Regions from separate parts of the Pseudodonghicola sp. genome, predicted to be linked through region 1. Evidence: riboswitches for the same ligand, from Rfam matches in the RefSeq annotation. Region 1 holds a riboswitch; each other region holds the start of a gene.
The links. A riboswitch is a leader RNA that binds a small molecule or an ion and turns the genes downstream of it on or off. The one in region 1 is predicted to bind cobalamin.

Region 1 (10,603 bases):
GAGGGATGGAGGGTGAGCCCGTCGCGCGGGGCAACGCGGGCGACGTAGGGAATATAGCCGATCACATCGGTGGCCTGATCGAGGCTCGCCTGAACCTCCGGCGTCACCAGCGCATCATCGCCGGGGCCGAGGCCCGCGACCGCGATCCAGCCGCTCATGGCCGCCGCCCCTGGCCGTGCACCAGCGCGATCGAGAAATAGGGCACCGGCCCCTCGACCTCCTCCAGCCGGCGCACCGATTGCCCCGGCATGGTGCCGCGTTCGACCAGCCAGGCGTCGGAAAGCCGTCCGGCGCGCGCCAGAGCGCGGCGCAGTTTCGGCAGGTTGCGGCCGATCTTCATCACCACCAGCGCGTCGCTGTCGCCGGCGCGCCGCGCCAGATCTTCCTCGGGCAGGGTGGCGGTCAGCACCGTCAGCACATCGTCGCCCCAGGTGATCGGCTGGCCCGAGGCGGTCCAGCAGCCCGACATGCCGGTGATGCCCGGCACGATCTCGACCTCGGCCCGGCCCTCAAGGCGGGACTGCAGATGCATGAAGGAGCCGTAGAAGAACGGATCGCCCTCGCACAGCACCACCACGTCCTCGGTCCGCGCCAGATCGGCCAGCCGTGCCGCCCAATCGTCGTAGAAGGCGGCAAGCAGGCGGTTGTACTCCGGATCGCTCACCGGGATCTCGGTGGTGACGGGATATTCCATCGCCAGTTCATGGACGCCCTCGCACAGCATCCCCTCGACGATCTGGCGCGCCTGACCGGCGCGGCCGGCCTTGCGAAAGAACGCCACCTGCCGGGCGGAGGAGATCAGCCGATAGGCGCGCAGGCTCATCAGATCGGGGTCGCCGGGGCCGAGGCCCACGCAGATCACACGGCCCATCGTCATTCCTTTCGGCTGGCAAGCGCGTTGACGGCGGCGACGGTGATGGCCGAGCCGCCAAGCCTGCCGCGCACGATCAGGGCGGGGGCGGGCAGATCGGCCATCAGCGCCGCCTTGGATTCGGCGGCACCGACGAAGCCCACCGGGCAGCCGATGATCGCGGCGGGGCGCGGGCAGGCGGGATCCTCCAGCATGTTCAACAGGTGAAAGAGCGCGGTGGGCGCATTGCCGATCGCCACCACCGCGCCGGCCAGATGCGGCCGCCACAGCTCCAGCGCCGCGGCAGAGCGGGTGGTGCCCATCGCCTTGGCCATGTCCGGCACCTTCGGGTCGTGCAGGGTGCAGATCACCGCATTGTCAGCCGGCAGGCGCGGGCGGGTGATGCCTTCCGACACCATGCGCGCGTCGCAGAGGATCGGCGCCCCCGCTTGCAACGCCGCGCGCGCGGCCTCGACCATGCCGGCAGAGAACGCCACGTCGCGCTCCAGCCCGACCAGACCGGCGGCATGGATCATGCGGACGACGACCGGCTCCTCCTCGGGGGTGAAGCGGGCCAGATCGGCCTCGGCGCGGATGGTGGCGAAGCTTTCGGCATAGATCGCGGCGCCATCGGTTTCATAGGTATGGGGCATTCAGGGGCCTTCGGTCAGGAGGTCGGGATGGGAGGTCAGGCGTTCGGGGCCGAGATCGCGGTGGTCGGGCGGATCGCCGGCGCGGCCCTGACGGATCAGATCGAACCGATCCGGGCCGGTGGCTGTCAGCGTCAGCGGCGCGGGGCCCGGGTGGGCACAGCCCTTGGCACAGCCGGAGATATGGAGCCTTTGGTCGGTTGCCAGATGCAGTGCCAGCGCGCGGGCCAGCGGCCGGGTGGCGGCCAGCGCCTGCGGACAGCCGGGCGCGCCGGTACAGGCGGAAACGCGCAGGCGCGGGTCTTCGGGATCGGTGATCAGCCCGGGCAGCGCCGGAGCTTGCCCGGCGCCTTCGATCAGCAGCATGCGCCAGGGCGTCAGCCGCAGCGGCCCGAGATCGGCGAGGCGGGCGAGCGTTTCGGCCCGCATCTGGCCGAACTCCAGCGCCACCAGCACACCACCGGCACAGGGGCCGGGACCGGGGGCGGTCTGGGCCGGGGCCATGGCGGCTTCGCCATGGCGGCCGGGAGGCACGGCGCCCCGCGCCAGGTGTCGCGCCATGCGGCCGCGCCCCTCTGGCGCGCCGCCGCTGTCGAGGAACCAGCGCGCAAGGCCCAGCGCGGTGCTGGCGGCGGTGGCGATGGTGACCCGCGCGCCACGCCTCGCCCCGTCGGCGCGGCAGATCAGCCCGCCAGAGGCGCCGCGTTCCAGCCGGATGTCGGCGGGGGTCTTGGTCAGCACCGGCACGGTGTCACAATCGACGGCGAAACCGAACTTGCCGGGCAGGTCGGGGGCGTCGTCCTGCCTCAGCGCGGCGGTGAGGGTGCGGGCGATACGCTCACTGGCGTCGCCCGAGCGCCAGAAGGGCGTCAGCAGGATGTTGCGCCGGGTCTCGACCGCGACGCTGCCATCGACCAGACCCAGGGTGCGCAGCCCGTCGATCAGGGCGGCATGGCCGGCCTTGCTGACCCCGCGCAATTGCAGGTTGGCGCGCGCCGACAGGTCGATCAGCCCGTTGCCGTATCGTTCCGCCAGATAGGTCAGGCCGCGCGCCTGTTCCTGGGTGAGCCGGCCAAGGGGCGCGCGGATGCGGACCACCAGCCCATCGCCCGATTCCATCGGGCGCAGCGCGCCGGGGCACCAGCCCTGAATGATGGGATCGCTCATGCCGCCCCCTCCAGTGCCGCGGCGATGGAGTTGCGCCGGGTGATCCAGAGGCCTGCGTCCTGCAGCGCGCGGAAGCGGCCGCGCAGCGCCTCGAGCGCCTGAGGGTTCTCGCGCGCCATGAAGTCGACCAGATCGGCGCGCCCCAGCGTGGCGTCGAAATAGAGGTCAAAGAGATGCGCCGGCACCACCGCCGCCAGATGCGCGAAGGCGGCCAGATGATCGAGCGTCGCCGCAATCTCCGCCGCGCCGCGAAACCCGTGGCGCATCATGCCGCTCGCCCAGTCGGGATTGGCGGCACGCGCCCGGGTGACGCGGGCGATCTCCTCGCCCAAGGCACGGGCGCGCGGTGCCTCGGGGCGGCTGGCGTCGAGGTGATAGAGCGCCGGGGTTTTCGCGCCAAGATGCGCGGCGGCAGCGGCGAACCCTGCCTCATGCGCGGCGTAATCGGCGGCCATCAGCAGGTCGGTCTCCGCCAGATCCTGCAGGTGGACGAAGGCATCGGCCTGCCGTACCCGGGCCTCAAATGCTGGTCGGTTCTGGTTGATTTCTCCTTTTATGTCAATGCTGTGGGAGGAGGAGTTTATCCAGGCCTCCGCTGCCAGGGCGCGGCCCTCGTCGCCATAATCCTCCAGCGCCGCGCCCATGTTCAGCCCGTAGGAACCGGGCTTCGGCCCGAAGACGCGCGGGGTTCGGGTCAGATAGGGGTTGTCCTCCGCCGTCTCCTCACGTGCCGCCAGCGCCTCGGCCCCGGCCTCGAACATCTGCGCCAGCCCCGGGAAGACATCGCGGAAGAGACCCGAGACCCGCAAGGTGACGTCGATCCGGGGGCGGTTCAGCAGGGTCAGCGGGATGATCTCGAACCCGCTGACGCGCTCAGACCCTTCGTCCCAGCGCGGCGCCAGCCCGGCCAGATGCAGCGCCATGGCGAATTCCTCGCCCGCCGTGCGCATGCTGGCCGATCCCCAGAGGTCGACGACCAGCCCGCGCGGCCAGTCGCCGTGATCCTGCAGGTGGCGGCGCAGCAATTCCTCGGCCAACCTCACCCCCTGTGCATGGGCGGCGCGCGAGGGCACCGCGCGCGGATCGGTGGTGAAAAGGTTCCGCCCGGTCGGCAGCACATCCGCCCGCCCCCGGAAGGGGGAGCCGGAGGGGCCAGGCGCGACGAAGCGGCCGGCCAGCGCCGCCAGCAAGCCGGCGCGTTCCTCGGCGCCGCACTCACCGGTGCCGAAGACGTGCAGCCCCTCGCCGAACTGGCTTTCCTTGATGTCGCAGACGAAGCGGTCGATGCGGGTGATCGCCTCGGCGGCTGAGGTGTCGGGGCCAAGCCCCAGATCGTCCTCCACCCCGGTGCCCCGCGCCTCTGCCCGGATGTCGACGATCAGCCGGTCGCGGCGGCCCGGGTCCAGCCCGTCGGCGGTGGAATATTCGTCGAGCAGATGCTCCAGCCGCCCCAACCCCTCGGGCAATTGGGTCTGCGCCAGGGGCGGCGGCAGATGGCCGAGGGTGACGGCGCCGATCCGGCGCTTGGCCTGCGCCGCCTCACCGGGGTCGTTGACGATGAAAGGGTAGATCACCGGCAGATCGCCGATCAACGCCTCGGGCCAGCAGGTGGGCGAGAGGGCGACGGATTTGCCCGGCAACCACTCCAGCGTGCCATGGGCACCGATATGGATCAGCGCGTCGGTCTGCGCCCTGAGCCAGAGGTAGAAGGCGACATAGCCGTGAGACGGGGTGCGCGACAGATCGTGATAATCATCGGCGCGGGCCTGAACCGCGCCCCGCTCTGGTTGCAGCGCGATCAGGGCATTCCCGGCGCGGATCGCGGCGAAATGGAAGGCGCCGTCACGCAGGCCCGGGTCCTCCTCCGCCGCGCCCCAGGCGGCGGTCAGATCGTCCTGCAGCGGCTGCGGCAGGGTGGTGAGCGCCTTGCGGTAGGCGTCAAGCGGCCAGCTCAGCCTCTCGGTCATCAGGCTTGGCCCGAGGTTCGGCAGGGGGGCGGTGTCGTGGCCAGCCTCCCGCAGTCCCGAGAGGATCGCGTTGCACGAGGCCAGTGCATCCAGCCCCACCGCATGGGCCAGTTGATGCGCCTTGCCCGGATAGGTGGAGAGGATCACGGCCAGCCGCTTGACGGCGGGCCGCAGCGTCGCCAGCCGGTGCCAGCCCGCCACGCGATCGGCTACGGCGGCGATGCGGTCGGGATCGGGCCGGTGGGTCAGCCGGGCGAATTGCAGATCGGGATCGCGGGCGCCGGCGGATTTGAAGCTGATCACCCCGGCGAAGAGCCGCCCGTCGATCTCGGGCAGCACCACATGCATCGCCAGATCGGCGGGGGAAAGGCCGCGGTCGGCCTCGGCCCATTGGCGGCGCTCGGCGGTCGAGAGCGCGACCTGAAACACCGGGCAGGCGCCGGCGTCGAGTGGTGAGGGCGTGCCGTCGCCGCCCTTGGCGGAAAAGGCGGTGGCGTTGACGAGGACGGTGGGTTTGAGGCGGGTGATCTCGGACCGCAGCCAGGTGGCGGCGCCGGGCTCCTTCAGGCTGGGGGCGAAGGCGCCGATGGCGGTGAACCCGCGCGCCTCAAGCGCCGCGATCAGCGCGTCGATCGGATCGGTATCGGCGGAAGTGAGATAGGATCGGTAGAAGGTGACGAGCACGAGGGGCCGTTCATCCGGCTCAGGCGCGGCAACCACGCCCAAGCCGGGGCGATAGAAGCCAGCCTCGGGCACCACCTTGGCGCCGGCGACGGGGCCGGCGTAGAGACCCGCAGAGAGGGCAAGCTGCGCCAATGCCGCCTGGGCCGCCACCGCGCCACCGGCGTCGCAGAGCGTCTGCAAGCGGCGCAAGGTGCTGGTGGGCAGGGTGGAGAGCGCGTCAAGCCGCGGGTCGGGCCGGCCGTCGGCGGCAAGGATCGCCAGCGCGATGCCCTGGCGGCGGGCGATATCCTGCAGCACCGCCAGCCCATAGGACCAATAGCTTTCGCCGCCGATCAGCCGCACCAGCACGCCCTTGGCACCGCGCAGCGTCTGGTCGGCATAGGTATCGACCGAGAGCGGATGGCGCAGCGCCGCCAGATTGGCAAGGCGCAGCGAGGGCAGACCGCCCGCCGCGCGTTTCCAGCCCGCCGCGAAAGCGCCGAGATCGCTGTCGGAAAACGACAGCACCACCAGATCGGCCGGGTTCTGGCCCAGATCCCGGGGGGTGTCGGTTTCCTCCAACCCGTGACTTTCGCGGAAGACGACGTGCATCAGTGGGCTCCGCGTGCAGTCATGCATAGACCACCGGATCGCTTGCGATCCGGATCGCGCCCGACCCCGCCCCCTAGGGCGGGCACGATTACGCCCCCCCTCGGTGTCGGGCGCGATCCTGCGGTGTTCGGTTGAAATAGTTGGTGCTTGATCATCCTGTCTCAGATCCCCAGCACCGCGCGGATCGCCGGTTCGTCGATGTCATGGTGTTCCGCGATCACCACCAGATGCGACCGGCGCGGCGCGTCGCCCCAGGGACGGTCGTATTGGGTGCGCAGACGTTCCCCCACCGCCTGGACCAGTAGCCGCATCGGCTTGCCCTCCACGGCGACATGGCCCTTGACCCGCAGCACATGCTGGTCGCGGGCCAGCCTGAGGATCGCCGCCTCCAGCGCCGCGACATCGGCGATCTCGCCCAGATCGACGACGATACTGTCGAAATCGTCATGTTCGTGATCGTCGGCGCCGTCGTGATGCGAGGGGCGGGCGTCGAGGTCATCCTCGGCCGCTGCCCCGAGGCCGAGGATGACGCGCGGGTCGATCACCCCTTCGGTCATCGGCAGCACCGGCAGCTTGCGGGGCGCCTCGGCCTCGATCACCGCGCGGGCGGCGGCAAGCCCGGCCTCTCCCGCCAGATCGGCCTTGGAGAGGAGCACGATATCGGCGCAGGCGATCTGATCCTCGAAGACCTCGGACAGCGGCGTTTCGTGGTCCAGACTGTCATCGGCGGCGCGCTGCGCCTCGACCGCCGCCAGATCGGGGGCGAAACGGCCGGCGGCGACGGCTTCGGCATCGGCGAGCGCGATCACCCCGTCGACGGTGATGCGCGAGCGGATCGCCGGCCAGTCGAAGGCCTTCAGCAGCGGTTTCGGCAGGGCGAGGCCGGAGGTTTCGATCAGGATGTGATCGGGTTTTTGCGGCAGCGCCATCAACGCTTCGATCGTCGGGATGAAATCGTCGGCGACGGTGCAGCAGATGCAGCCATTGGCAAGCTCGACGATATTCTCGGCCGGGCAATTCTCATCGGCGCAGGATTGCAGGATATCGCCATCGACGCCGGCGGTGCCGAATTCGTTGACCAGCACGGCCAGGCGCTTGCCCTGCGGGTTGGCCATCAGGTGACGGATCAACGTGGTTTTTCCGGCGCCGAGAAAACCGGTGATGACGGTGACGGGGGTTTTGGTCAGATCGGACATGCGCGGTTACTCCTGCGGCGGTAGGCGGGCGATGGATTGTTTGCGAAAGATCACCGGACGGTCGCGCCAGGGCACGATGCCATCCGCAGTCGCGGCATAGGCGGCGATGCCGTCGAGGAGCTCGGGCAGATGGAGGTCGGGATCGAGATCGCCATAGATATAGGTCCAGCGATCGGACCCGCCGCTCAGCGCCAGGGCGCAGCCGCGCGAACAGGCCGAGAGGCATTCGACCGGGCGCAGCGTCACGCCGTCGGGAAGCTCTGCCGCTGCAAGTGCGGTGAGCATCCGGGTGCCCGGGCGCGGAGCTTCTGCCTCGGCGGGCTGGCCGCGGCGGCAGGTGGTGCAGACTGTGATCGTGACCCCGGCCATGATCCCCTCCTGTCAGGGGGCGAGGAGGGGGAGAGGCCAGCACGGGTATCCGCCAATGGGACAGCCCAAAGCCGGTCGCGAAACACCCCGTTCGCCCGTTGCATACATGCGCTGGCAGGTCTCCCGGCTTGCGGATGTCGGAGCGCGGCGCAGGGCGCTGCATCTCCGGCGGTCTGCCCACCTTCCCAGCCAGTTGGCCAGTGGTCGGGCGACCTCTCCGGTCACGGTCGCGGGGGCGGCTGCGCTTCGGCCCTGACCCTTGCGGGCGGCGGGCGTATCGCATTCCCTCTTGGCCTGTCATCGACAGGAACCAGCAGGCGCCAAGTGATGCCAAGGGCAGGGGATTGTCAAGCGACGCAGGCAGAGGCGGTGCATCGCCTTCTGTGGTCGTGACGGAGGCGAGGCCCGAAGCCGTCGCCATAGTGGATGGACCGGCGCGGCATCGCCCCGGTCGGTGATCAGCCTTGCGGTCTGACGGTCATGGCGCTCAGCGGCGCAGGCTTTCGGCGATCTGCCGCCCGAGCAGGTCGATGGCGGTGCCGGTCGCTTTGGCGATCTCTGCCGGCGCGTCCGAACTCAGCGGCACGGCGATCGCAAAGGGGACGATGCGTTCGCGGACGATCCTGTCATAGGAGGAGATCGCGAATTGCCCGGTCAGATGCAATTGCCCATCGAGCCGCGCGGCGAGTTCCGAGACCCGCACACCGATCTGCGCCTGCGCCGCGGTGGATAGCGGCCAGGGTTCTGCCGCGACCTCGGCGTTGCTGGTCGTGGCGATGTAATCGGCGAGTTGCTGGGTGATCGCCCGATTGGGCGTATCGGCCCAGAGCGCGCTTTTCACCGGTTTCAACGCGCCGCTCGCCTCTTCCCGCAGCATCTGGTCATTCGAGGCATAGGCCGGCAGCGAGACCTGCCGGATCTCGACCGAGGCGACCCGCAGCGCCAGCCGCGGGGCGGGAGCTTCGGCCGCCGCCGGGATCAGGTAACGCGGCGCGGTATCGCCACAGGCGGCCAGGGCAAGCAGGAGCAGGGGGGCAAGGCGTGTCATGGGTCACCGTCCGAACAGAAGGGAATTGGGGGACCGCTCGATCGAGCGGGCCAGGTTGGTCAGGGCCTGCGCCGTCGTCCGCAGTTCGCGCAGCGCGTCGAGGGTTTCGCGGCTGAAGCGCGAGTTCTGGCCGTAGCCGGCCAGCACGTCTTGCGCCTGGCTTACCAGTTGGTCGATCCGCTGGGCGAGGTCGGGCAGGTCGGCGACCGCCTGCTGCACCGCGGCGGTGGCGTCGCGGGCAGAGGAGAGCGTGGCATTGACGTTCTCGACCGCGCCGCCGGCGCGCAGCTCGGCCAGCGCCGCCTGGGCCTGGTCCAGCGCGGCCGACAGGCTGGCGGGCAGGGCGCGGGTGCTGTCCTGGTCGATCAGCGCCCGGGTGCTGTCGAGGAAGGCGGTGGCGGCGGTCACGAAAGTCTCGACATCAAGCGAATTGGCCTTGGTGGTCAGCTGGTTGAGCCCGTCGACCAGCTGAGGCACCCCGGCGATCTTCTGATCGAAGTAATTGGCGACATCGGTCACCGTGGTGGCGGCCTCGGCGGCGGAATCCAGCGCGGTGACCAGCTTGCCCACGGCCTCCGCGGTGCGCAGGTTTTCGGCGACGCCGCGCAGTTCTTCGACGGTGCTGCGCAACTCGCCGGGCAGCGCCTGGGCGTCCGCGCTGCCCACCAGGCCGCGGGCATCGTCCATCAGCTTGACAAAGGCATCCGGGGCGGCGCGCAGCTTTTCGTCGCCGGCAAGGCTTTCGATCGAGGAGAGCGTCGCGATGGCCTGCTGCATCAGCTCTTCGATCGGCAGCGAGTCGACCCGGTTCATCACCCCCTGGACCGTGGCCCCCGCATCCGGAATGTCGGCGGGAACCGAGGGGATTCGCGGCGGCGCCGAGGTCGAGGTATCGAGATGCGCCGGCGCCGCGTCGGGCAGTTCCACCAGCTCGACCGAGAGCGAGCGTGAGAAGATGCTTTTCGACATCAGCCGCGCGCGCAGCCCGTTGTCGACCTCGTCGGCGAAGAAGGCCATGATATCGGCTTCCGAGGTATTGGGATCGAGACCGAGCCGGCCCGGGTCGATGGAGAGCGTGGCGCGCAGGATCACGTCCCTTTCGCCGTTGCGCTCTTCGACGAAGGCCCCGAGGGCCGAGACCTTGCCGATCACCAGCCCCTTGTAGATGACCTCGGAATCGACCCCGAGCCCGGCGACCGATTGGTCGAATTCTACGGTCAGCTCCACCGGGTTCTCCAGCGGCTTGCTGAAGGCGGAGGAGCGCGCGGCGTCCTCGCTGGCATAGAGATCGAACACATGGCCGGCCTCGATCGGCTGGCCGCCCGAATAGACGGTGTCGAAGGTCAGCCCACCGCGCAGGATCCCCGCCACCGAGCCGACCGAGAGGTTGATCCCCCCGGGCCCGAAGTTGACCGAAAAGCCCGAAGTCAGCCAGAACCGCGTGGCCGAGGTCAGCAATTTGTCATGCGGGGCGGCGATGAAGGCATTCACCTCGACGCCATTGCCGGTCTCGAGAAGCCGGGGCGCCTCGATATTGCCGACCTCGATGCCGCGGAAATAGATCGGTGCGCCAGCGGTCAACTGGCCGGCATCCCGTGCGCTCAACGTCACCCTGGTGCCCTTCATGCCGGGCTGAATCAATGGCGGCTGCTCCAACCCCATGAAGATGGGGTCGCTTCCGTCAGCGACCGGTTCAAAGGCGGCCTGGATATAGACACCGGAGAGCACGGTCGAGAGGCCGGAAATGCCGCTGGTCGAGACCTCGGGGCGGACCACCCAGAATTGGGCGTTATGGGGCAGCTTGGCCGCCACCGCCCGGTCGATCCGGGCATTGACGATGACCGAGGTCAGATCATCCGAGAAGGTGACCTTCTCGACCACGCCGATATTGACGTCGCGATAGCGGATCTGGGTGTCGTTGGCGGTGACGCCGGCGGCGTTCTCGAACCAGATTTCGATCAGCGTGCCGCGTTCCGCCCAGCTTTGCCAGGCGATGAACAGGGTCACGGCGAGCGCGGCCAGCGGCACCAGCCAGACGAGCGAGAGATTACGCCAGAACGATGGTTTCGGCCCTTCGATGA
Region 2 (10,603 bases), on a different contig from region 1:
TGGCCGGGAAAGGCTCGTTGCTCTGCCAATAGAGCCGATAGTGCATATCATAGCTGTTGCCCTTCTCCGCCGGCCCCTCCGGCACCCAGAAGGCGCCGATATTGTCGTGGATTTCGTCGTCGGTCGGGATCTCCAGCAGTTGCACCGCCCCCCTGCCCAAGGGCTTGATCGGCTCGACCCAGAGGCTGGGGCGGCGGTCATAGAACACCCCATCCAGGTAATGATCGAAGTTGCGGTCGCGCTGCAACAGGCCGAAGCCGCGCGGGCTTTCGTCACCGAAGGCCGAGACGCTGGTGTAATCGGGGTTATTCAGCGGCCGCCAGATCCGCTCGCCCGAGCCGGCCCACATCGCCAAGCCGTCGGAATCATGCACCTCGGGCCGCCAGTCCTGCATCCGGCCCTTGCCGTATTCGCCATACCAGAACATCGAGGTCAGCGGGATCAGCCCCAGACGCGACACCGATTTGCGCAGGAAGACCCGGGCCTCGATCTCCATGATCACGCCCTTGCTGCGGTCTAGCCCGCGGGTGATGCGGAACCGGTAAGCCCCCGTCACGCTGGGCCCGTCGAGCAGCGCACAGATGGTGACGGGGGTGTCGGGTGTCGAACCGGGCTGCTGTTCGATATAGAATTCGCGGAAATCCGGGAATTCCTCGGGCAGGCCGGCGACGGCGGCGTCGATCAGGATGCCGCGGGCCGACAGCCCATATTGCCCGTCCGCCCCGATCGCGCGGAAATAGGAGGCGCCCTGAAAGGCGACCCAGTCCTGCCGGGTCCAATCGGGTTCGGTGTACCACTCCTGCAGCCGGAAACCCGCGAAGCCGGCGTTCGACGGCAATTCCCGCGCCGGGTTGTCGGCGGGCATGTTGAAGAAATCGGGGGTATAGAGGATCTCGGTCGCCCGACCGCTCTCCACCGCGAACATCTGCACCCGCTTGGTGGCGTATTTGCCCAAGGGGAAGAACTCCAGCGGATAGCCCTTTTCGGCGCCGGTATCCGGCTGGCCCGAGAACATCGCCCTCTGGGTCCGGAAGACCAGCTCGCCATGGCGGGCATAGTCGATCCGGTCCACCACCTCGGGCGCGGGTCTGAGCGGCGGCTCATAGGCCTGGCCTGCCATCTCCTGCGCTCGGGCGATCAGCGCCTCATAGCTGAAAGGCTGAGCCTCGGGCGCGGCCCATAGCCCTCCTGCGGGGAGAATCATCGCGCCAGAGAGTGCGGTCGCGCCGCGCAGAAAGGTTCGTCGTTTCATCATTGCGATCTGCTCTGAATTGGGTCTCGCCCCCTGCGGGGCACAGACATAGGATAATCGAGGTCGAAGACCATGGCCACGGCATCAAGAAGCGGCTTTTTGCCGGAGGCAAGAGGCAATCGGAGAAGCGCTGCCCGCCGCTGCGGTCCTGCCTCGTTCCCTCGGCCACCGGGGGGCGAAAGTCTCGAATGAGCCGCTCGATGTCGATGACCACCTGGATGTTCGACCTGGGCCGACCGATGTGGTCTTCGTCACCTGCGCCAGGCATCCCTCCGAGATCATCTTTCGCGAACGGCTGGAACATATGGCCAGCCGGGTGCTTGGGATCGACCTGAAGTTCGTGGTGGGAGGCACCGATCTCTATCCCCCCTGGACCGGCTATCAGGGCACGCTCAACCAGCTCCTGATGGTTCCGGATTATCTGGAACGCGAGGTGGTCTGCTGCGGCCCCGAGCCCTTCATGCAGGCGATGCGCGAGGCCGTGGCGGCGGAGGTGGCCTTCACCCTTTCCGGCGTCCAGCAGACCTGCGCCGAGACCGGCACCATCCTGGCGACAACGCGGGCGGCAGGGCGGAACATCCCCTCGGGCTGCACCTTCGGCGTCTGCGGCACCTGCAAGATCAAGAATCTCCCGGGCCAGGTGCACATTGTGCACAACGGCGGCATCACCAAGGAGGATATCGCGGCGGGCTATGTGCAGGCCTGCTGCTCGCATCCGATCGGCCGGGTGGAGCTGGAGGTCTCGGAGGCCACTTCCCTCCATCAGCCACACGTCCCGCCCGGCGGCAACGCCGGGCAGCGCCCGAACGGGGGGACGAAAGCTGCCCGGTGAAACCACCGATGAACTGATTGGCGGCCCCTCTATTTCTCCCCCGCCAGCACGGCGGCCAGATCGGGGCGGAAGAAGGCCGGGCCCTTCAGCACCTTGCCGTCCTCGCGCAGCACCGGGCGGCCGTCGGCGCCCAGTTTCGACATGTTGGACGCGTGCACCTCGGCCATGCCGGGGGCCTTCAACCCGTGCATGCCGAACTCCAGGAAGGTGCCATCCAGCACATATTGGATGTCACAGAGCGCATCGAGCACCTCGACCAGATCGCCGGCCTCGACCGCCTCGCGCAGCTCGGCCACCTCTTCCTCGAGGATGGCCAGCCGCATCTGCGCCCGGTCCGCCGGAATGCCGGGGGCATCCACCACCGGCACCGCGAATTTCTCATGCCATTCACGGACCAGCGACAGCGTATCCCGAGAGTTTTCGACCGCCATCAGAAATCCCAATCCTCATCCTCGGTCGCAACCGCCTTGCCGATCACATAGGACGAGCCCGAGCCCGAGAAGAAGTCGTGGTTCTCATCCGCGTTGGGGCTGAGCGCTGCCATGATCGCCGGGTTCACCTTGCAAAGCTCATCCGGGAAAAGGCTTTCGAATCCAAGGTTTTGCAGCGCCTTGTTGGCGTTGTAGTGCAGGAAGTTCTTCACATCCTCGGTCAACCCCAGCGGGTCATAGAGGCTTTCGGTATAGCGCGTCTCGATCTCGTAGAGATCGAAGATCAGCGCAAAGGCGAAATCCTTCAGCTCGGCCCGCTCGGCCTCGGACAACCGCTCCAGCCCGCGCTGGAACTTGTAGCCGATGTAATAGCCATGCACCGCCTCGTCGCGGATGATCAGGCGGATCAGGTCGGCGGTATTGGTCAGCCGCGCGCGGCTCGACCAATGCATCGGCAGGTAGAAGCCGGAATAGAACAGGAAGCTTTCCAGAAAGACACTGGCGATCTTCTTCTTCAAGGGATGCGAGGCGGCATCATATTCCTGCAGGATCAGCCGGGATTTCTGCTGCAGATGCGGGTTCTCCTCCGACCAGCGGAAGGCCTCGTCGACCTCGACCGTCGAACAGAGCGTCGAGAAGATCGAGGAATAGGAGCGCGCGTGCACCGCCTCCATGAAGGCGACATTGGTCAGCACCGCCTCTTCGTGCGGGGTGATCGCATCGGGCATCAGCGAAGGCGCGCCGACGGTGTTCTGGATGGTGTCGAGCAGCGTCAGCCCGGTGAAGACGCGGATGGTCAGCCGCTGCTCCTCTTCGGTCAGCTGCGACCAGGACTGGATGTCGTTCGACAGCGGCACCTTTTCCGGCAGCCAGAAGTTGACGGTCAGGCGGTTCCAGATTTCCAGATCCTTGTCGTCCTGCAGCCGGTTCCAGTTGATGGCGCGGGGGACAGGACGGGCGGTGGTGAGGTCTTTCATGACAGCATTCCTCTGGCAGAGGTCATTCGGAACAAGGGGTGGCGCCCGGAACGCACTTCGCGCCCCGGACCATATGGATCACAACGAACAGGACACGCAGCCCTGCACCTCGGTCCCTTCCAGGGCCATCTGGCGCAGGCGGATGTAGTAGATCGTCTTGATCCCCTTCTTCCAGGCGTAGATCTGGGCGCGGTTGATATCCCGCGTCGTCGCCGTGTCCTTGAAGAACAGCGTCAGCGACAGCCCCTGATCGACATGCTGGGTCGCCGCCGCATAGGTGTCGATGATCTTCTCGGCGCCAATCTCATAGGCGTCCTTGTAGTACTCGAGATTGTCGTTGGTCATATAGGCCGCCGGGTAATAGACGCGGCCGATCTTGCCTTCCTTGCGGATCTCGATCTTGGAGGTGATCGGGTGGATCGAGGAGGTCGAGTTGTTGATATAGCTGATCGAGCCGGTCGGCGGCACCGCCTGCAGGTTGCGATTGTAAAGCCCGTCCGCGATCACCGCGTCGCGCAGCGCCGCCCAATCCTCGCGGCTAGGCACATGCACGTCGAATTTCTCGAACAGCGCCTTGACCGTCTCGGTCTCGGGCAGCCAGTCGCGGTCAACGTATTTGTCGAAGAAGGAGCCATCGGCATAGGTCGAGCGTTCGAACCCGGCAAAGCTGCGCCCGCGCTCGCGCGCCAGCGCGTTCGAGGCGCGCAGGCAGTGATAGAGCACGGTGCAGAAGTAGATATTGGTGAAATCGACGCCCTCGGCACTGCCGTAGTGGACCCGCTCGCGCGCCAGGAAGCCGTGCAGGTTCATCTGGCCCAGGCCGATGGCATGGCTTTCGTCATTGCCGCGCCGGATCGAGGGCACCGCGTCGATCGCCGACATCTCGGAGACCGCGTTCAGCGCCCGGATCGCGGCCTCGACCGTCGCGCCCAGATCGCCGCCATCCATCGCCTTGGCGATATTGAGCGAGCCGAGGTTGCAGGAGATATCGGTGCCGAGGTGCTTGTAGCTCAGATCCTCGTTGAACTCCGAGGCCTCGTTGACCTGCAGGATCTCGGAACAGAGGTTCGACATGTTGATGCGACCGGCGACCGGATTGGCGCGGTTCACCGTGTCCTCGAACATGATATAGGGATAGCCGCTTTCGAACTGGATCTCGGCGATGGTCTGGAAGAAGGCGCGCGCGTTGATCTTCTTCTTGCGGATGCGCGGGTTGTCGACCATCTCGTGATACTTCTCGGTCACCGAGATTTCCGAGAAGGCGCGACCATAGACCTTTTCCACGTCGTGCGGCGAAAAGAGGTACATGTCCTCGTTCTTCTTCGCCAGTTCGAAGGTGATGTCGGGCACCACCACACCAAGGCTCAGCGTCTTGATGCGGATCTTCTCATCCGCGTTCTCGCGTTTGGTATCGAGGAAGCGCAGGATATCCGGATGGTGGGCGTTCAGATAGACCGCCCCCGCCCCCTGACGGGCACCGAGCTGATTGGCATAGCTGAAGGAATCCTCAAGCAGCTTCATCACCGGGATGACACCGGAGGATTGGTTTTCGATGCCTTTGATCGGCGCGCCATATTCGCGGATGTTGGTCAGCAGCAGCGCCACCCCACCGCCGCGTTTCGACAGTTGCAGCGCCGAGTTGATGCCGCGACCGATGCTTTCCATGTTGTCTTCCAGCCGCAGCAGGAAGCAGGAAATCAGCTCGCCCCGCTGCGCCTTGCCGGCATTCAGGAAGGTCGGCGTGGCGGGTTGGAAGCGGCCGGCGATGATTTCCTGCATCAGGGACATGGCCTGCGCCTCATCCCCTTGAGCAAGCGTCAGGGCGACCATGACGACCCGATCCTCGAACCGTTCGAGGTATCGTTTGCCGTCGAAGGTCTTCAGCGTATAGCTGGTGTAATATTTGAAGGCGCCCAGGAAGGTCGGAAAGCGGAACTTGGCGGCATAGACCGCATCCCAGATCTGGCGGCGGAACTCGGTCGAGTATTGCTCCAGCACATGGGCCTCGTAATAGCCCTCCTCGACCAGATAGCGCAGCTTCTCTTCCAGCGAATGGAAGAAGACGGTATTCTGGTTCACATGCTGCAGGAAATACTGCCGCGCCGCCATGCGATCGGCATCGAAGCGGATGTTCCCCTGATCGTCATAGAGGTTCAGCATCGCGTTCAGCGCGTGGTAATCCAGACCCTGCCATTCGGCCGGGACCGCCTTGGCGGGGGCGGCGTCGCTCACATCGCGGTCAAGCACTGCGTTTTCCAAAACCTGTCCAATCCCTCAATGACGCGGGCGACATCCGTGTCTGTCCCCGCGAGTTCGAAACGATAAAGCACCGGCACACCACATTTCCGCGCCACCACATCGCCGGCGGAGGCGAAGAGTGTTCCGAAATTGCGATTGCCCGAGGCGATGACACCACGCAGGTGGCGGCGGGTGTCCGGATCATTCAGGAACCGGATCACCTGTTTATGGACCGCGCCCCGCCCTTGGCCATCGGCATAGGTGGGCGTGATCAGCACGAAGGGGGAACGGGGGGCGGGCATCGGCGCCTCGGTCTCGATCGGGATCCGCGTCGCCGTCAGACCCAGCCGGTCGACGAAGCGCCGCGTGTTCCCCGATCGTGAGGAGTAATAGACCAGGCCCCCCATCGGCCGGCTCAGGCCAGAGCGGCGATCTTGTCGGGGCGGAAGCCGGCCCAATGGTCGTCACCCGCCATCACCACCGGCGCCTGGCGATAGCCCAGCTCGGTCACCCGGGCCATTGCCTCGGCGTCCTCGGTCAGATCGACCAGATCGAATTCGATCCCCTTGGCGGCCAGCGCCCGGGTGGTGGCGGTGCATTGCACACAGGCGGGTTTGGAATAGACGGTGATGGTCATGGCAGTGTCCCCTTGCCGATCCTTTGGTTCCGGTCGTTCAGCGCCGGCCAGCAGGGGAAGAGACGCCAAGGGATGCCCCCGAAGGACATCCCATAACACGTCCCGGACCCACCGCCCGGCTTGGTCTCGTCTCGTCCTGGCAGGTCTCCTGACTCATGGCTTATACGTCCGGCCCTCCTTCCCAGCGCGCAAGACGCCAGTGGATATGCGACCAAACCTCACCATTCACAGTTGCGGGGGCAGTGCCGGATTTGCGCCGGCTTCCCTCTTCACCCGCTTTGAATCGCGGGCACCAAGACAACATCATATAGACGCGTATTGGCAGAGGCTGTCAATATCTTGTTTGCGCAAGAGAGGTACCCACTAGAGCCGGTAGGCGAAGGTAAGCCTCATCCCTGAGCGGCACCGACACTCAGGCCGGCAGAATACCACCCTGCCCCGGCACCGCAACCGGCAAGCGGACCGCGACCTGCCCCCGCGGCGCGGCGCGCAGGTCGGTCAACGTCACCTCGGTCAGGCTGCCGTCTGACAGCAGCAGAGGCGCCGTTTCCCCCAGGTGCATGCCGATCAGCGTCGCCCCCAGAAGCGACCGCAGCGGCACCACCCCGGGCTCCTCCCGCAGGCGCACGCGGTAACTCAACCGGGCCAGGATAGGGGGCTGATCGCCGCCCAGCCGATAGCCAAGCACGACCCCGCCGGTGGCGATCCGATCCGTCAGCGTCTCTGGCCCCAGCCGGCGGGCATAGGCGAGCTTTTGTCGCAACAGCTCACCGATCAGCGCGACAACCCCGCTTGGCTGCGCCTGACAGTGTTGCAGCTCACGCTGCATCATCTCGATATCCTGCGGCGATAGCCAAGCCCGCTGCGCCGCCCCGTGCAGCCGCCCCATGACCTCGACACTCAAATCCTCAGGGCCGATCGGCCCCCGATGCTCGAACATATCCTTCATGAGACCCCACAATGCCTTCTGGCGTTGAAATCCTGACTCTAACTATATCTTTGCGCGCCGAAGGAGACCGGCGCCATGATGCGCCCCTGTCTCGGTGCCGGCGGCATATCGAAACCCTATCTCAAAGATACTTAAGAAGTATTCATGCAGTCCTGAATAGGCCCTTCCTTAAAATGGCGTCAATCCGATGACGCCAATGGCATGATACCGTGTCTTTGGGGCCACCAAAATTCCTGTGCGCCGCCCCAGATTGACTTTCGTGATCAGCGTTCCTAGCTTCCAGGCCATGTCGAGACACCCGCATAAGGGCAGGTTCATCCTGTTTTCCGGTTCGCTCCTGAACCGCAGGCTTCCCCGGGCGGTCTGAGCGCACGCGCTATTCCCTCCGTTCGGGGCCCTCTTCCTTCGTCTGGTCCGGCATCAAAGCGGGTCGTCACACCGCAGGGGCAACTCCCCCCTGAGGTTCGACACCTCCCTGTTCATGCGACCTCGCATTAGACCTGCAGCGGCCTGAGTCCGCCCATGATCCGCTCACCCTGACGCTTCGGCTGGCCCGGCCAGCCGCCTGCCCGGCGCGGCCCCACCGTGCCGACATCTCCTTCATCTTCCTCTTCCATCGAAAGGAAACCATCATGCCGGTTTTCACCCCGGAGCCCCTGAAACACGCCACCACGACGCCACCGGCCGTCCGCCCCGCGCGACTGGTCATCGCCGAGGACCAGCTCGAAACGCTCGAGGCGCTGACGACCGGCTTTGCCCGGCGCAACCCGGCGCTGGCCGATCTGCTACTGTCCAGCCTCAGCCGCGCCCGCATCGTAACGCCCGAGCGGCTGCCCGCCGACGTGATCGGGCTGGGCCGCCCGCTGCGCTATCGCGACAGCCTGGACGACAGCGAAAAGACCGTCACGCTTGTCCTGCCCGAACAGGCCGACATCTCGCTCGGGCGCGTCTCGGTGATGACCCCGATCGGGGTGGCGCTGCTTGGCATGCCGGTGGGGGCACGCGCGAAATGGACCACCCGCACCGGCGAGAAGCGCCAGCTCGAGGTGCTGGAGGTGTTCGACGCCGATCCGGCGACCGAACCGTGAGCGGCACCGTGCCGGCCACCGCGCCCCGCTCGCGCTGTCCGACCTGCCACACGCCGGTGCCGCGGGCGGCCGGGTTCCGCTGTCCGGCCTGCCGCAGCGCCCTGCGTCCCGCCGGCCGCCGGCTGCGCCCCTGCCACGGTTGCGGAGCGCCGCTGCCGCTGGCCGCGGTGCGCAACTGCCCGGCCTGCGGTCAGGCGATCACCGTCCCGGGCTGAGCCCGGCGATACCATCCCCCCGGTGGCGGCCGCCAAACCGCCACCGCCAGCGGAGATCCACCCGGGGCTTGATTGTGATCCTCCCCTCGGATAATCGTTACGTTATAACATTTCAAATGGAGAGCCCCATGCCCGCCCCCGCCTCCGATCCTCGCCTGCCGGTCACCGTGTTGTCCGGCTTCCTCGGCGCCGGCAAGACCACGCTGCTGAACGATGTGCTGAACAACCGCCAGGGCCGCCGAGTCGCCGTCATCGTCAACGATATGTCCGAGGTGAATATCGACGCCGATCTGATCCGCGAGGGCGGCGCCGACCTGAACCATGCCGAGGAAAAGCTGGTCGAGATGACCAACGGCTGCATCTGCTGCACCCTGCGCGACGACCTGCTGACCGAAGTGCGCCGCCTCGCCGAAGAGAAACGCTTCGACTATCTGCTGATCGAATCCACCGGCATCGCCGAACCGCTGCCGGTCGCCGCCACCTTCGAGTTCCGCGATGAACACGGGCATAGCCTGTCGGATGTCGCCCGGCTCGACACCATGGTGACGGTGGTGGATACGGTGAACCTGCTGAAGGATTACGCCAGCCACGATTTCATCCGCGACCGCGGCGAATCCCTTGGCGAGGAAGATGAACGCACGCTGGTCGATCTGCTGGTCGATCAGATCGAATTCTCGGATATCGTGGTGCTGAACAAGGTCTCGGCCGCAGGCCCTGAACGACTCGAGGCCGCGCGCAAGATCGTCACCGCGCTGAACCCCGATGCCGCGATGATCGAAACCGATTTCGGCAAGGTGGAGCCCACCGACATCTTCGACACCGGTCTGTTCGATTTCGAGACCGCCCACGACCATCCGCTTTGGGCGAAAGAACTTTACGGCTTCACCGACCACATTCCCGAGACCGAGGAATATGGGGTCTCCTCTTTCGTCTATCGCGCCCGCCGGCCGTTCGATCCGCAGAAGATCCACGATGTGCTGAACGGCGACCTGCCCGGCGTGATCCGCGCCAAGGGGCATTTCTGGATCGCCACCCGACCCGATTGGCTGGCCGAATTCTCGCTCGCCGGGGCGCTGAGTTCGGTGCGCCCGATGGGGATGTGGTGGGCCACCGTGCCGGAGGAGCGTCGCCCGACCCATGCGCAGGCCCGCGCCTATCTGGATCGCCATTGGCAGGACCCCTTCGGCGATCGCCGGCAGGAACTGGTGTTCATCGGCTCCGGCATGGACCGGGCGGCAATCACCGCCGCGCTCGATGCGGCGCTGGTGCCGGGCGAGCGGTTCACGCCCGAGGCCTGGCGCGCCCTGCCCGATCCCTTCCCCGCCTGGCGCCGGGCGCCGCAGGCGGCCTGATGCTGACGGCGAAGCCGGCAACGGCCATCGCCGAGGGCGCCGCGCCCGAGATCCTCGGAGAGCTGCGCAATCCCGGTTGCGCCGCCGCGATCTGGCAGCGTCGACCCGACCCACTGCTCTCTGCCTGGCTGGAGCGCCTGCCGCCCGAGCGGTTGCCGGCGCTGCGCCAGGATCTGGCGGTGGAGGAGGTCGCGGCAGCGGTCGATCGCGCCTGCGCCCGGGCCGGAATGACGGCCGGCACCGGGCGGGATCGTCTTCGCGTCGATGTCACCGATCAGGCCCGGCGCTTTGCCGGGCTGATGCGCCAAGGCCGGCTGCATCTGCGGCTGGACGTGGTGCGGGGCAACGCCTGCAGCCGGTTCCACGTCGATTACGTACCGGCGCGGATGCTCTGCACCTATCGCGGGCGGGGCACGGAATACGGCGTCGCGGGGGCCGACGGCCAGCCGACAGAGGTGCACCAGATGGCTGCCGGCTGGGTCGGCCTGTTCCGCGGCCGGCTCTGGCCCGGGGCCAGCCCCACCGGGCTGGTGCACCGCTCTCCCCCGATCGAGGGCAGCGGCGAGACCCGGCTTCTGCTGGTGCTCGATGTGGCGGAGACAGAGGGATGACCCGTGCAACCCCGACCCCCA
Region 3 (10,603 bases), on a different contig from region 1:
CGAGCCACCTAGAAGGGACTGCCGGGTCGCGCTTACCGCGGCCCTGCAGCAAAACCGAAGTTTGAAACGCAGAACACTTGGCCCCGCAAGGACTGTTCCAAAGGCGGCGCTCAGGCAAAAGGAACGGTACACGCCAGGCGACGCGTCGCGGCGCTTGCGCCCCAAAGTGCCCCACGACCAACCAATGCGGGAGAACACTACGATAAAACGCGATATTTTCAATATATTAGAAATGATATGGTGCCCCCACACGGACTCGAACCGCGGACCTACTGATTACAAATCAGTTGCTCTACCAGCTGAGCTATAGGGGCAATCAGGACGGCTCTGGCCAAGCCTGATCTGTCTGGTGACATTTATGTCTCCCTACCCGAAGGTGAAAAGCACCGCAAGCATCTCGAATGCAGGCAGGTGACGAAAGCGCGGGCCCGCCCGATCGTGCCAGAAAGCTGGCCATGGCTGGAAACGGGCGATGCCAAAGCCGTTTGACGGACGGGGCCTGAAACGATAACCCGAGGACTGCCAGAGCGAGGAGGTCGCGCACGTGACAGACAAGCTGCAGATCATTTTCCACACCGGCGCTCATTTCACCGATGAGGACCGGTTGCTGAGGTGCCTACTGCGCAACAAGGAAACCCTGTCCGCGCAGGGCATTGCGGTGCCCGGCCCCGGCAAGTACCGCACCCTGCTGAAAGAGACCTTCAAGGCGATGGAGTCCGCCGCCGCCTCTCCCGGGGCGCGGGATGTGCTGATCGATGCCATTCTCGACGACGAGGTCGCCCAGCGGATGATCCTGTCGAACGAGCATTTCTTCGGCTCGCAGCGCGTTGCGGTCAGCGACGGCATGTTCTATCCCGAGGCGCCCGAGCGCATCGCCAGCCTCAAGCATCTGTTCCAGCAGGACGATGTCGAGGTCTTCATGGCGATCCGCAATCCGGCCACCTTCCTGCCGGCCGTGCTGCAGAAGGCGCCGCCCCAGCGCATCGCCGAGACGCTGGGGCAATGCGACCCGCGGCACCTGCGCTGGTCCGATCTTTTCCTGCGGATCCTCGAAGCCGCTCCGGACGTGAAACTCACCGTCTGGTGCAACGAGGATCTGCCGCTGATCTGGGGCGAACTGGTGCGCACCCTCGCCGGGCTCGACATGGATGCCAAGATCGCCGGCAATTTCGACATGCTGTCCGAGATCATGGACCGGGAGGGCATGCAGCGGTTCCGCGCCTATCTGCATCAGAACCCCGACCTGACGATCGACCAGCGCCGCCGGGTGATCATGGCCTTTCTCGACAAATACGCCATGGACGAGGAACTGGTCGAAGAGATCGACCTGCCCGGCTGGTCCGAGACGCTGGTCGATGAGGTGACGGCCGCCTATGAGGCCGATATCGCGCATATCGCCAGCCTGTCGGGCCTCCGCTTCCTCGCCCCCTGATCCCCGCCCGCACCGGAGGCGCCCATGCCGGACGACAGCCACACCGATGATCTGCCGAAGCTGCGGTTACGGGTGGTTTTCGCCCCAGGACGCATGCTGGGGCCCGGCAAGGCCGATCTGCTGGAACTGATCCAGCGGAGCGGGTCGATCTCGGCCGCCGGACGCGAGATGGGGATGAGCTACAAGCGCGCCTGGTCCCTGGTCGAAGAGATGAACGCCATGTTTCGCGCGCCTCTGGTCCAGAGCGTGCGGGGGGGCGCCAAGGGAGGCGGCGCGCAGCTCACCGAAACCGGGATCACCGTGCTGGAGCAATACCGCGCGCTGGAGCGGGCCGCGGCCCAGGGCGGCCGGGCCGAGCTTGCCGCGTTACAGACGCTCTGCGCCGATCCGCCGTCCCCCGACGATATGTCCGGATGAAAACAACGCTTGCAAACCCGGAGACCGCTCGCGATATTCCCGAACAGATATATCGCCATCTGACCGGAGGTTTCCGCATGTCCCGTCCCCTGTCCCGCGCTTTGCGCACCGCCGTCGCCTCGGCCGCCTTCGCCGCCCTTGGCGCGGTTTCTGCGCTGCAGGCGGGCACCACCACCGTCTTCGCCGCCGCCAGCCTGAAGAACGCGCTGGACGAGATCGCGGCAGATTACAAGACCGAGACCGGGAACGAAATCCTGCCCTCCTACGCCGGCAGCTCCAAGCTCGCCCGCCAGATTCAGGAAGGGGCGCCGGCGCAGATCTTCATCTCGGCCAACCCGGGCTGGATGGACACGCTGGAAAAGGACGGGCTGCTGGCTGACGGCACCCGGGTCGACCTGCTGCTGAACTCGATCGTGCTGGTCGCCGGCCCCGGTGCACCCGCCGACCTGAGCGTCAAGATCGGGCCCGACACCGATCTCGCCGCCCTGCTGGGTGACGGCCGGCTGGCGATGGCCCTGGTCGACGCGGTGCCCGCCGGCATCTACGGCAAGGCGGCGCTGACCTCGCTCGGGCTTTGGGACACAGTCGAACCGAAGGTCGCCCAGGCTGACAACGTGCGCGCCGCGCTGCGGCTGGTCGGCTCGGGCGAGGCGCCCATGGGCATCGTCTATGCCACCGACGCCGCTGCCGATACCGAGGTTCGCGTGCTCGACACCTTCCCCGCCGACAGCCACCCGGCGATCGTCTATCCGGCCGCGATCCTGAAGGAGGGCGACAGCGACGAAACCCGCGCCGTCTTCGCCTTTCTGACCGGTGATACCGCGCGCGAGATCTTCAAGCGCCACGGCTTCGGCATCGCGGGCGAATAACGGATGACGGATTGGCTCGGTCCGGCGGAATGGCAGGCGGTCGCACTTTCGCTGAAAGTCTCGCTCTGGGCCATCGGGCTGAGCCTTCCGATCGGTATCCTCGCCGCCTATGCGCTGGCGCGCTGGGAGTTTCCGGGCAAGCAGCTGCTGAACGGCGTCATCCACCTGCCCTTGATCCTGCCGCCCGTCGTCACCGGCTATCTGCTGCTGCTCAGCTTCGGACGGCGCGGGCCGGTCGGCGGCCTTCTCTATGACTGGTTCGGGTTGATCTTCGCCTTTCGCTGGACCGGCGCCGCGCTGGCGGCCTCGATCATGGCCTTCCCGCTGATGGTGCGCTCGATCCGGCTGGCGGTGGAAGCGGTCGATCCGAAGCTGGAACAGGCCGCCGCGACACTCGGGGCGCCGAAGCTCTGGGTGTTCTTCACCGTCACCCTGCCGCTGATCCTGCCCGGGGTGATCGCCGGCGCCATCCTCGGCTTTGCCAAGGCGATGGGCGAATTCGGCGCCACCATCACCTTTGTCTCCAACATCCCCGGCCAGACCCAGACGCTGCCTTCGGCGATCTATACCTTCCTGCAGGTGCCGGGCGGCGAGGTCCAGGCGATGCGGCTGGTCCTCGTCTCGGTCATCGTCGCCATGGGGGCGCTGGCGATTTCCGAAGTGCTGGCGCGCCGCGCCGCCAAGCGGGTCTCGGGCGCATGAGCCTGAGCGTCGATATCACCCATCCGCTCGCCGGTTTCGACCTGAGGGTCGCCTTCGAGGCGCCCGAAGGGGTGACCGCGCTCTTCGGTCGGTCCGGCGCCGGCAAGACCACGGTGATCAACGCGGTCTCCGGCCTGCTGAAACCGCAGCAGGGGCGCATCCTGCTGGGGGGCGAGACCCTGTTCGATGCCAAGGCCCGGGTGAACCTGCCGGTCCACCGCCGGCGGCTGGGCTATGTGTTTCAGGACGGGCGGCTGTTCCCACATATGTCGGTGCGGCAGAACCTGATGTACGGCCGCCGATTTGCCCCCCGGGGCAGCAGCGGCCCCGGGCTGGAAGAGGTCGCCGATCTTCTCGGCCTCGCCGAGATGCTCGACCGCCGCCCCGGCGCGCTTTCGGGCGGGGAAAAGCAGCGCGTCGCCATCGGCCGGGCGCTGCTGTCCTGGCCGCGCATGCTGTTGATGGACGAACCCCTCGCCGCGCTCGACGCCGCGCGGAAGGAAGAGATCCTGCCCTATCTCGAACGGCTGCGCGACCGCGCCGGCCTGCCGATCCTCTATGTCAGCCATTCGGTGGCCGAGGTCGCCCGGCTGGCAACCTCGGTCGTGCTGCTCGAAGCCGGGCAAGTGGTGCGGGCCGGGCCGGCCGAACAAGTGCTGTCCGATCCGGCGCTGGTGCATCAGATCGGCCTGCGCGAGGCCGGCGCGCTGCTGTCCGCGACCGTGGCGCATCATCACGACGACGGGCTGACCGAACTATCTGTCTCCGGCGGCCGGCTGTTCCTGCCGCATCTTGACGTGGCGCCAGGCAGCCAGACGCGGGTGCGCATCCTGGCGCAGGATGTGATGCTGGCGCTGGAGCCCCCCAACGGCATTTCCGCGTTGAACATCCTGCGCGGCGAAATCGTCACCCTGCGCGAGGGCAACGGCCCCGGGGTGATCGTTCAGATCCAGTCGGGTGAGGATCGGCTCCTGTCCCGCATCACCCGCCGCTCGGCCGAGGCGCTGCACCTCAGCCCCGGGCAAAGGGTCTATGCGGTGATCAAATCCGTCGCCATCGCCCGCAGCGATATCGGCGCCGGCTGAGGCACAACCACGGCCCGTGAAAAGACCCGAGGCCGCGATCGGGCGCAGACAGCGCACCGACGACATGTGGGCCCGCGTCGACAAGAGGACCGGATCCCGGGCGGGCGAGACACAGGGCGGCGGCCCCATCATGCCGCCCTTGCACATGTCACAATCGACCCAGATGCAATCCCGGTGCCGCGAGACGCCGAGGAAGGTGGTATCGACGAAGCCGCTGGACACTTCCGGACGCCCGGGACGGGGTATGGAGCATTCGGAATTGCGCCATGTCGCGCCGCGTGCTGGTGACAACCTCGGGCCTCCGCCCACTGCCGTAGGGCGACAAGCGCATCTGCGGCGGCTGCACCTCGCGCGGGGTTTCCCGCCAGTCGCCTTGGGGAAGACCGATGCCAGACAGGCACGAGGGGCGATCGCATTGGGGCGTGTTTCGTCATTCTCCCCGCAATCAGGCCGGGGGCGCATGTCCGGCAGGCTGCGGATGCGCTCTCCTGCCGACATTGAGGGGGCTCGCAAAGCTGTCGGCCTTTCCATCTGCCCCCACAGATGTCACGCAATCTTCCGCTGCCGGGGTTCCTGCGCATAGCACAGGCCCCAGCAACGGAAGATCCGTCATGAGCCATACCGCCCGCACTCGGAAACCGAACAAACCCTGGCTGCTCCCCCAAACAGCGCAACACATATGGGCGCAAGCGTAAGCCTGGCCCCCTGGCGCACGTGCGCCCGGATCAGTCGCGCGGGACCAAGCACGCGGGGCGTCATCCCCTCTCGGCCTACCGGTGTCCCGCCACAGCAGCACATACCAAAGCTGAAGTGCTTCATTCAGTCAAATTAAAGTATTGGATAAAAATGATAGATATCTTGAATAGTATGCCCCTCTCGTGGGACATACCGGCATGTTTAATCTCAAACCCTTGCATCACTTCGTCCTGCTGGCGGAAACGCGCAACTTCAGTGTCGCGGCCGCACGCGCAAACCTGTCGCAGCCGGCGCTGTCGAATTCGATCAAGACCCTTGAGGCGCAGCTGGGCTTCAAGCTGTTCCAGCGCGACGAACGCCCAGTGAAGCTGACCGCCGAAGGGCGCGAGCTCTACCCCCGCGCCAAGAACATCCTGTTCGAGGCCGGCAACCTGGATCGGCAGATCCTGGCCCTGAAGGCGGGCGATACCGGCCATGTCCGGATCGGCCTGGTGCCCACCTTCGCGGCCAGTCTGGGCGGCCGGATTCTGGCCGCCTGCCATCGGCAGGCCCCGGGGTTGAGCTTTGATGTCGAGATTTTGCAGACCAGCGGGCTGCTGCGACTGCTTGAGGCGGAAGAGCTGGAGCTGATGGTCTGCGACCTGCGCGAGATCGCCGATCCCTCAGGCCTGCAGATCACGCCGCTGATGCGCCATGGCGGCGCCTGCTATTGCCGTCCAGGTCATCCGCTGCTGTCGGGTCCCACACCGTCGCTGCATGCGATCTTCGACTATGGGCTCGGCTCGATCCACATGCCGAAACTGCTGCTGCAGGAGCTGGCGAAACAATTCGTGCCCGCCGGCGACAAGCGGCCGTTTCTGCAACTGGCATGCGACAACGTCATGCTGCTGTGTGATCTGGCGCAGCAAAGCGATCTGGTGCTGATCACCACCCATTCCAGCGTCGAACCGGCGGTGCGGCGGGGCCTGCTGCAACGGGTCGGCCCGGATCTTGAGGGATCGACCGACTGGGCGATCGCAACGCTCATGGGGCGCGCGCCGCACCCGGGCGCACCACGGGTGATCGAGGAGATCCTCGCCAGCACCGGCGCAGCACCCGATGCCTGAAACCGGTCCCGGGGCCTGAAACCGGTCCGGGCGGGCGCCGCGGCCTGTCGCGTCCCGCCCCGGCCCTGCGGCTCAGTTCATGCCGAGCGCTTCTTTGTACATTTCCAAAATCGCCTCTTCCTCGGCGATATCGTCCTTGTCGCGCTTGCGCAGCGAGATCACCTTGCGCATCACCTTGGTGTCGTAACCGCGCGCCTTGGCCTCGGCCATCACCTCTTTCTGCTGGTCGGCAATGTCCTTCTTTTCCATCTCGAGGCGCTCGAACCGCTCGATGAACTGGCGCAACTCGCCAGCGGTGACGCGGTAGTTGGCTTCGGCCGTGCTGTCGTCAATAGGATCCATGGAAAGCTCCGCTCGATCGTCTGTTTGGGATCACCTGCCGGGATAGCCGCCCCGCCCCGGGCCCGCAAGGCGGGATTGAATGTCACAGCGCCGCAAAACCGGCCCCGATCGCCCTTGCGCGAAAAGTCGCGACCTCGTATGCCGAAAATCGCTTTGGTTCGGCGCCCTTCAGGGACGCCGTGAAAAGGGAACTGCGGTGCGCCCCCGTGACAGGGGCAAATCCGTGACTGCCCCCGCAACTGTAAGCGGAGAGCGGGGCCGGCAAATACCACTGAACCCGAACGGGTTCGGGAAGGTCCGGTCCACGCGTTGACCCGCAAGTCAGGAGACCTGCCAAGGCAATCACCTTCATTTGGCGCGGGGCGCGTCAAATGGGCGGCGTTCGAACCGTAGGGGTGATGCTCAGACTCACCGTTTGCGGAGGAGCGCGGCCAGACCGTGCCTTTCCAAACAGTCAATGACAGGACGAAAGGCCCGCAGAGGACCAGAACAGATGAAGACATTCCTTACCACCATATCCACCCTTGCGGTTTGCGCCGCATCGCCCGCGCTGGCGCAGGAGGCCTTTGAACTGGACGAGATCACCGTCACGGCGAACAAGTCCGGCGCGGCGACGCCGTTGAACCGCACCGGCGCCACCGTCGAGGTGATCACCCAGGAAGACCTGAAGAACGCCGGCGAGACCACGATCGCCGAATACCTCGCCCGCGAACCCGGCATCACCCTGAGCAGCAACGGCGGGCTTGGGTCCTCGAGCACCCTGCGCATCCGCGGGCTTGGGGGCAGCTACGTCAAGGTGCTGATCAACGGCATCGACGTGACGGATCCGTCTTCGACCCAGATCCAGTATAACTGGGGCGACATGACCACCGACAACATCGAGCGGATCGAGATCCTCAAGGGCTCCAGCTCGGCGCTCTACGGCTCGCGCGCGGTGGCGGGCGTTGTCAGCATCACCACCCTCGCCCGTCCCGAGGAGCCCGGCCAGAAGACGACCATGAGCGTCGAGGGCGGCAGCAACGACACCTGGCGCGGCTCGGCCACCTATGGTTACAGCGGCACCCGTGGCGGCATGGCGATCGGCATCGACCGGATCATCACCGACGGGTTTTCGTCCAGCGCCGGCGGCACCGAGCCCGACGGCTATCAGGGCACCCAGCTCACCTTCTCGGCCGACGTGATGGCCTCCGAGGCGCTGAAACTGGGGCTGACCGCCTATTCGCTCGAGGCCCGCGGCCATTTCGACGAATACGGCAGCGACGGCACCCCGCCCTATAACGAATACACCACCACCCGAACCCGTGCCGCCCGCGCCTATGGTCAGCTCGACCTCGGCGCCTGGCAGCACGAATTCTCGGCCAGCTACTATCGAAACGACCGGCTCAGCAGTTCGAACGGGCTCGACACCCCCTTCCTCGGCAAGCGCAAGCGTCTCGATTACACCGGCAGCTATTCGGTGTCGGACATGCTGGGGCTGACCTTCGGCACCGATTGGGAGGAGCAGAGCTATGATTCCGGTTCGGACACCGGCAAGACCCGCACCACCGGCCTGTTCGGCGAGGCGCAATATGCCGCGACCAGCGCGCTCGATCTGTCGGCCTCGCTCCGCTACGATCACCACTCCGACTTTGGCGATCATGTCACCGGACGGCTGGCGGCAGCCTATCGGCTGACCGGCGCCACCACCCTGCGCGCCACCGCCGCCACCGGCTTCCGCGCCCCCTCGCTCTACGAGCTGAACAACACGCTCTATGGCAACCCGGCGCTGAAGCCCGAGGAAAGCACCAGTTACGAACTGGGCATCGAGCATGATTTCGGCGCCGGCCGTCTGGTCAAGGCGACCGCCTTCTATACCGAGATCGACAATCTGATCGACTTCCGCTCGCTCTATGATGCGGCGGGGAACTGGATCGGCGGCCAGTATCAGACGATCCCGGGCACCTCGACCTCGCAGGGGATCGAGCTGTCGGGGCAATGGGCGATCAACGACCAACTCGGCCTCTATGCCAACTATACCTATACCGATGCCGAGGACGCCGCCGGCGCCCGGCTGCTGCGGGTGCCGCGCAACGACGTCAATGTCGGCCTCACCGCCGATCTGAGCGGCGGCTGGTCCGGCCAGGTGAATGTGCGCTATGTCGCCGACCGTCCCGCCGAATATGGCGTGGTGATGGGCGATTACACCGTGGTCAACCTGGGCGTGGCCTATGCGATCACCGATCAGGCCGAGGCCTATCTGCGGGTCGAGAACCTGTTCGATGAGGAGTATCAGACCGCGGCCGGCTTCAACACCCAAGGCCAGGCGGTCTATGTGGGGCTGCGTGCGTCCTTCTGATCTGAAACCTTGGCTTGCCGCGCTGGTGCTGACCGGCGCGGCGGCCCTGTCGGCCCCCGCCGGGGCCGATCCCCGCCCCGCCCGGGTGGTGTCGATCAACCTGTGCACCGACCAGCTTGCGCTGATGCTGGCCGACCCGGGGCAGCTGGTCTCGGTCTCCAGACTGGCGCATGATCCCTCCAGTTCTTCGATGGCCGAGGCTGCAAAGGCCTATCCCACCAACGGATCGGGGGCGGAGGAAGCCTATCTGCTGAGACCCGATCTGGTGCTGGGCGGCACCTTTACCTCTCCGGCAACGGTCTCCATGCTGGAAAAACTCGGCATCCGGGTCGAGCTTTTCGCGCCTGCGCGCTCGCTCGCCGATGTGCCGAAACGGTTGGAACAGATGGGCAAGGCACTGGGACAGGAAGACAAGGCGGCCGACATGATCGCGCGTTTCGAAACCGATCTGGCGGCGCTCAGCACCGCACCCGACCACCGACCGCGCGCGGCGCTCTATTACGTCAACAGCTATACCGTCGGCGACCAGACGCTCGCCGGCGACATCCTGCGCGCCGGCGGCTTTGACAATGTCGCGGTCGAGGCGGGGCTGAGCCAGGGCGGCACGCTGGCCCTAGAAAAACTGATCCTGCTGGACCCCGAGGTGGTCATCGAGGGCCGGGATTACCCCGGCCAGTCGCGCGCCGAGGATGTCCTGCACCATCCGGCGCTGCATGCGCTGACCGGCACCCGTGTCGCCGGCACGGTGACCGACCGCGACTGGATCTGCGGCACGCCGCTGGTGCTGTCGGCGCTGCGCAACATCCGCGATCTGCGGCTGTCGCTGGAGGCCGGGGAATGAAGCTCGCCTCAGGTCTGGTCCTGCTGGTCGCGGCGCTCTTCGTGGTCTCGCTGGTGGTCGGCGTGGCGGTGGTGCCCGCCGGGCAGAGCCTGCGTGCGCTGATCTGGGACGATGGCACGCCGCTGGCGGTGGTGATGCGTGAAATCCGCCTGCCCCGCGCCATCCTCGCGGCCTTGATCGGCGCGGCGCTGGGGCTGTCGGGGGCGGCGATGCAGGGCTATCTGCGCAATCCGCTGGCCGAACCCGGGCTGATCGGCGTCTCGGGCGCCGCGGCGCTTGGCGCCGTGCTATCGCTGCAAACCGGGCTGAACCTGCTGTTCCCGCTGGCGCTTCCCTTCGCGGCGCTGGCGATGGCCACGCTGGCGGTGCTGCTGATCCTGGTCCTCGCCGGGCCGCGCGGCTCGTCGATCACGCTGATCCTGGCCGGGATCGCGATTTCGGCGCTGACCGGCGCCCTGACCTCGCTGACGCTGAACCTGTCGCCCAACCCCTTCGCCGCCGCCGATATCGTGTTCTGGATGATGGGCTCGCTGGCCGACCGGTCCTTTGTCCATGTCTGGCTGGCGGCCCCCTTCATCGCCATCGGCGCCGCGCTGCTGTTCAGCATCGGCCGGGGGCTCGACGCGCTGACGCTGGGCGAGGACGCGGCAGAGGCGATGGGGATCGGCCTCAGGGGGGTGCGCCTGCGGCTGATCCTCGGCACCGCCGCCGCCGTGGGGGCCGCCACCGCCGTCGCCGGCGCCATCGGCTTCGTCGGCCTGGTGGTGCCGCATCTGCT

Region 2: another riboswitch for cobalamin. It lies ahead of nrdH (glutaredoxin-like protein NrdH); the one in region 1 lies ahead of ACN0V4_RS12830 (DUF1636 family protein).
Region 3: another riboswitch for cobalamin. It lies ahead of ACN0V4_RS18630 (TonB-dependent receptor plug domain-containing protein); the one in region 1 lies ahead of ACN0V4_RS12830 (DUF1636 family protein).

The regions. Positions count from the first base shown of each region.
Region 1 covers NZ_JBLWVT010000006.1:143,268-153,870, reverse strand. Annotated here, with positions in the region: gene cobJ (precorrin-3B C(17)-methyltransferase) at 1-158, opposite strand, end outside; gene ACN0V4_RS12855 (precorrin-2 C(20)-methyltransferase) at 155-871, opposite strand; gene ACN0V4_RS12850 (precorrin-8X methylmutase) at 874-1,503, opposite strand; gene cobG (precorrin-3B synthase) at 1,504-2,667, opposite strand; gene cobN (cobaltochelatase subunit CobN) at 2,664-5,909, opposite strand; gene cobW (cobalamin biosynthesis protein CobW) at 6,071-7,105, opposite strand; gene ACN0V4_RS12830 (DUF1636 family protein) at 7,112-7,474, opposite strand; cobalamin riboswitch at 7,570-7,804, opposite strand; gene ACN0V4_RS12825 (PqiC family protein) at 7,962-8,522, opposite strand; gene ACN0V4_RS12820 (intermembrane transport protein PqiB) at 8,526-10,603, opposite strand, start outside.
Region 2 covers NZ_JBLWVT010000003.1:320,288-330,890, forward strand. Annotated here, with positions in the region: gene ACN0V4_RS07290 (glucan biosynthesis protein) at 1-1,252, opposite strand, end outside; partial or broken gene ACN0V4_RS07295 (flavin reductase family protein) at 1,435-1,994, shown strand; gene ACN0V4_RS07300 (phosphoribosyl-ATP diphosphatase) at 2,114-2,515, opposite strand; gene nrdF (class 1b ribonucleoside-diphosphate reductase subunit beta) at 2,515-3,492, opposite strand; gene nrdE (class 1b ribonucleoside-diphosphate reductase subunit alpha) at 3,571-5,724, opposite strand; gene nrdI (class Ib ribonucleoside-diphosphate reductase assembly flavoprotein NrdI) at 5,721-6,137, opposite strand; gene nrdH (glutaredoxin-like protein NrdH) at 6,146-6,367, opposite strand; cobalamin riboswitch at 6,488-6,679, opposite strand; gene ACN0V4_RS07325 (hypothetical protein) at 6,780-7,316, opposite strand; gene rnk (nucleoside diphosphate kinase regulator) at 7,949-8,404, shown strand; gene ACN0V4_RS07335 (hypothetical protein) at 8,401-8,619, shown strand; gene ACN0V4_RS07340 (GTP-binding protein) at 8,748-9,971, shown strand; gene ACN0V4_RS07345 (DUF1826 domain-containing protein) at 9,971-10,582, shown strand; gene ACN0V4_RS07350 (DUF6525 family protein) at 10,579-10,603, shown strand, end outside.
Region 3 covers NZ_JBLWVT010000010.1:102,621-113,223, forward strand. Annotated here, with positions in the region: tRNA gene ACN0V4_RS18590 (tRNA-Thr) at 239-314, opposite strand; gene ACN0V4_RS18595 (hypothetical protein) at 545-1,432, shown strand; gene ACN0V4_RS18600 (winged helix-turn-helix domain-containing protein) at 1,457-1,849, shown strand; gene modA (molybdate ABC transporter substrate-binding protein) at 1,927-2,718, shown strand; gene modB (molybdate ABC transporter permease subunit) at 2,722-3,420, shown strand; gene modC (molybdenum ABC transporter ATP-binding protein) at 3,417-4,505, shown strand; gene ACN0V4_RS18620 (LysR family transcriptional regulator) at 5,399-6,307, shown strand; gene ACN0V4_RS18625 (DUF2312 domain-containing protein) at 6,380-6,649, opposite strand; cobalamin riboswitch at 6,787-7,002, shown strand; gene ACN0V4_RS18630 (TonB-dependent receptor plug domain-containing protein) at 7,143-8,984, shown strand; gene ACN0V4_RS18635 (ABC transporter substrate-binding protein) at 8,959-9,825, shown strand; gene ACN0V4_RS18640 (FecCD family ABC transporter permease) at 9,822-10,603, shown strand, end outside.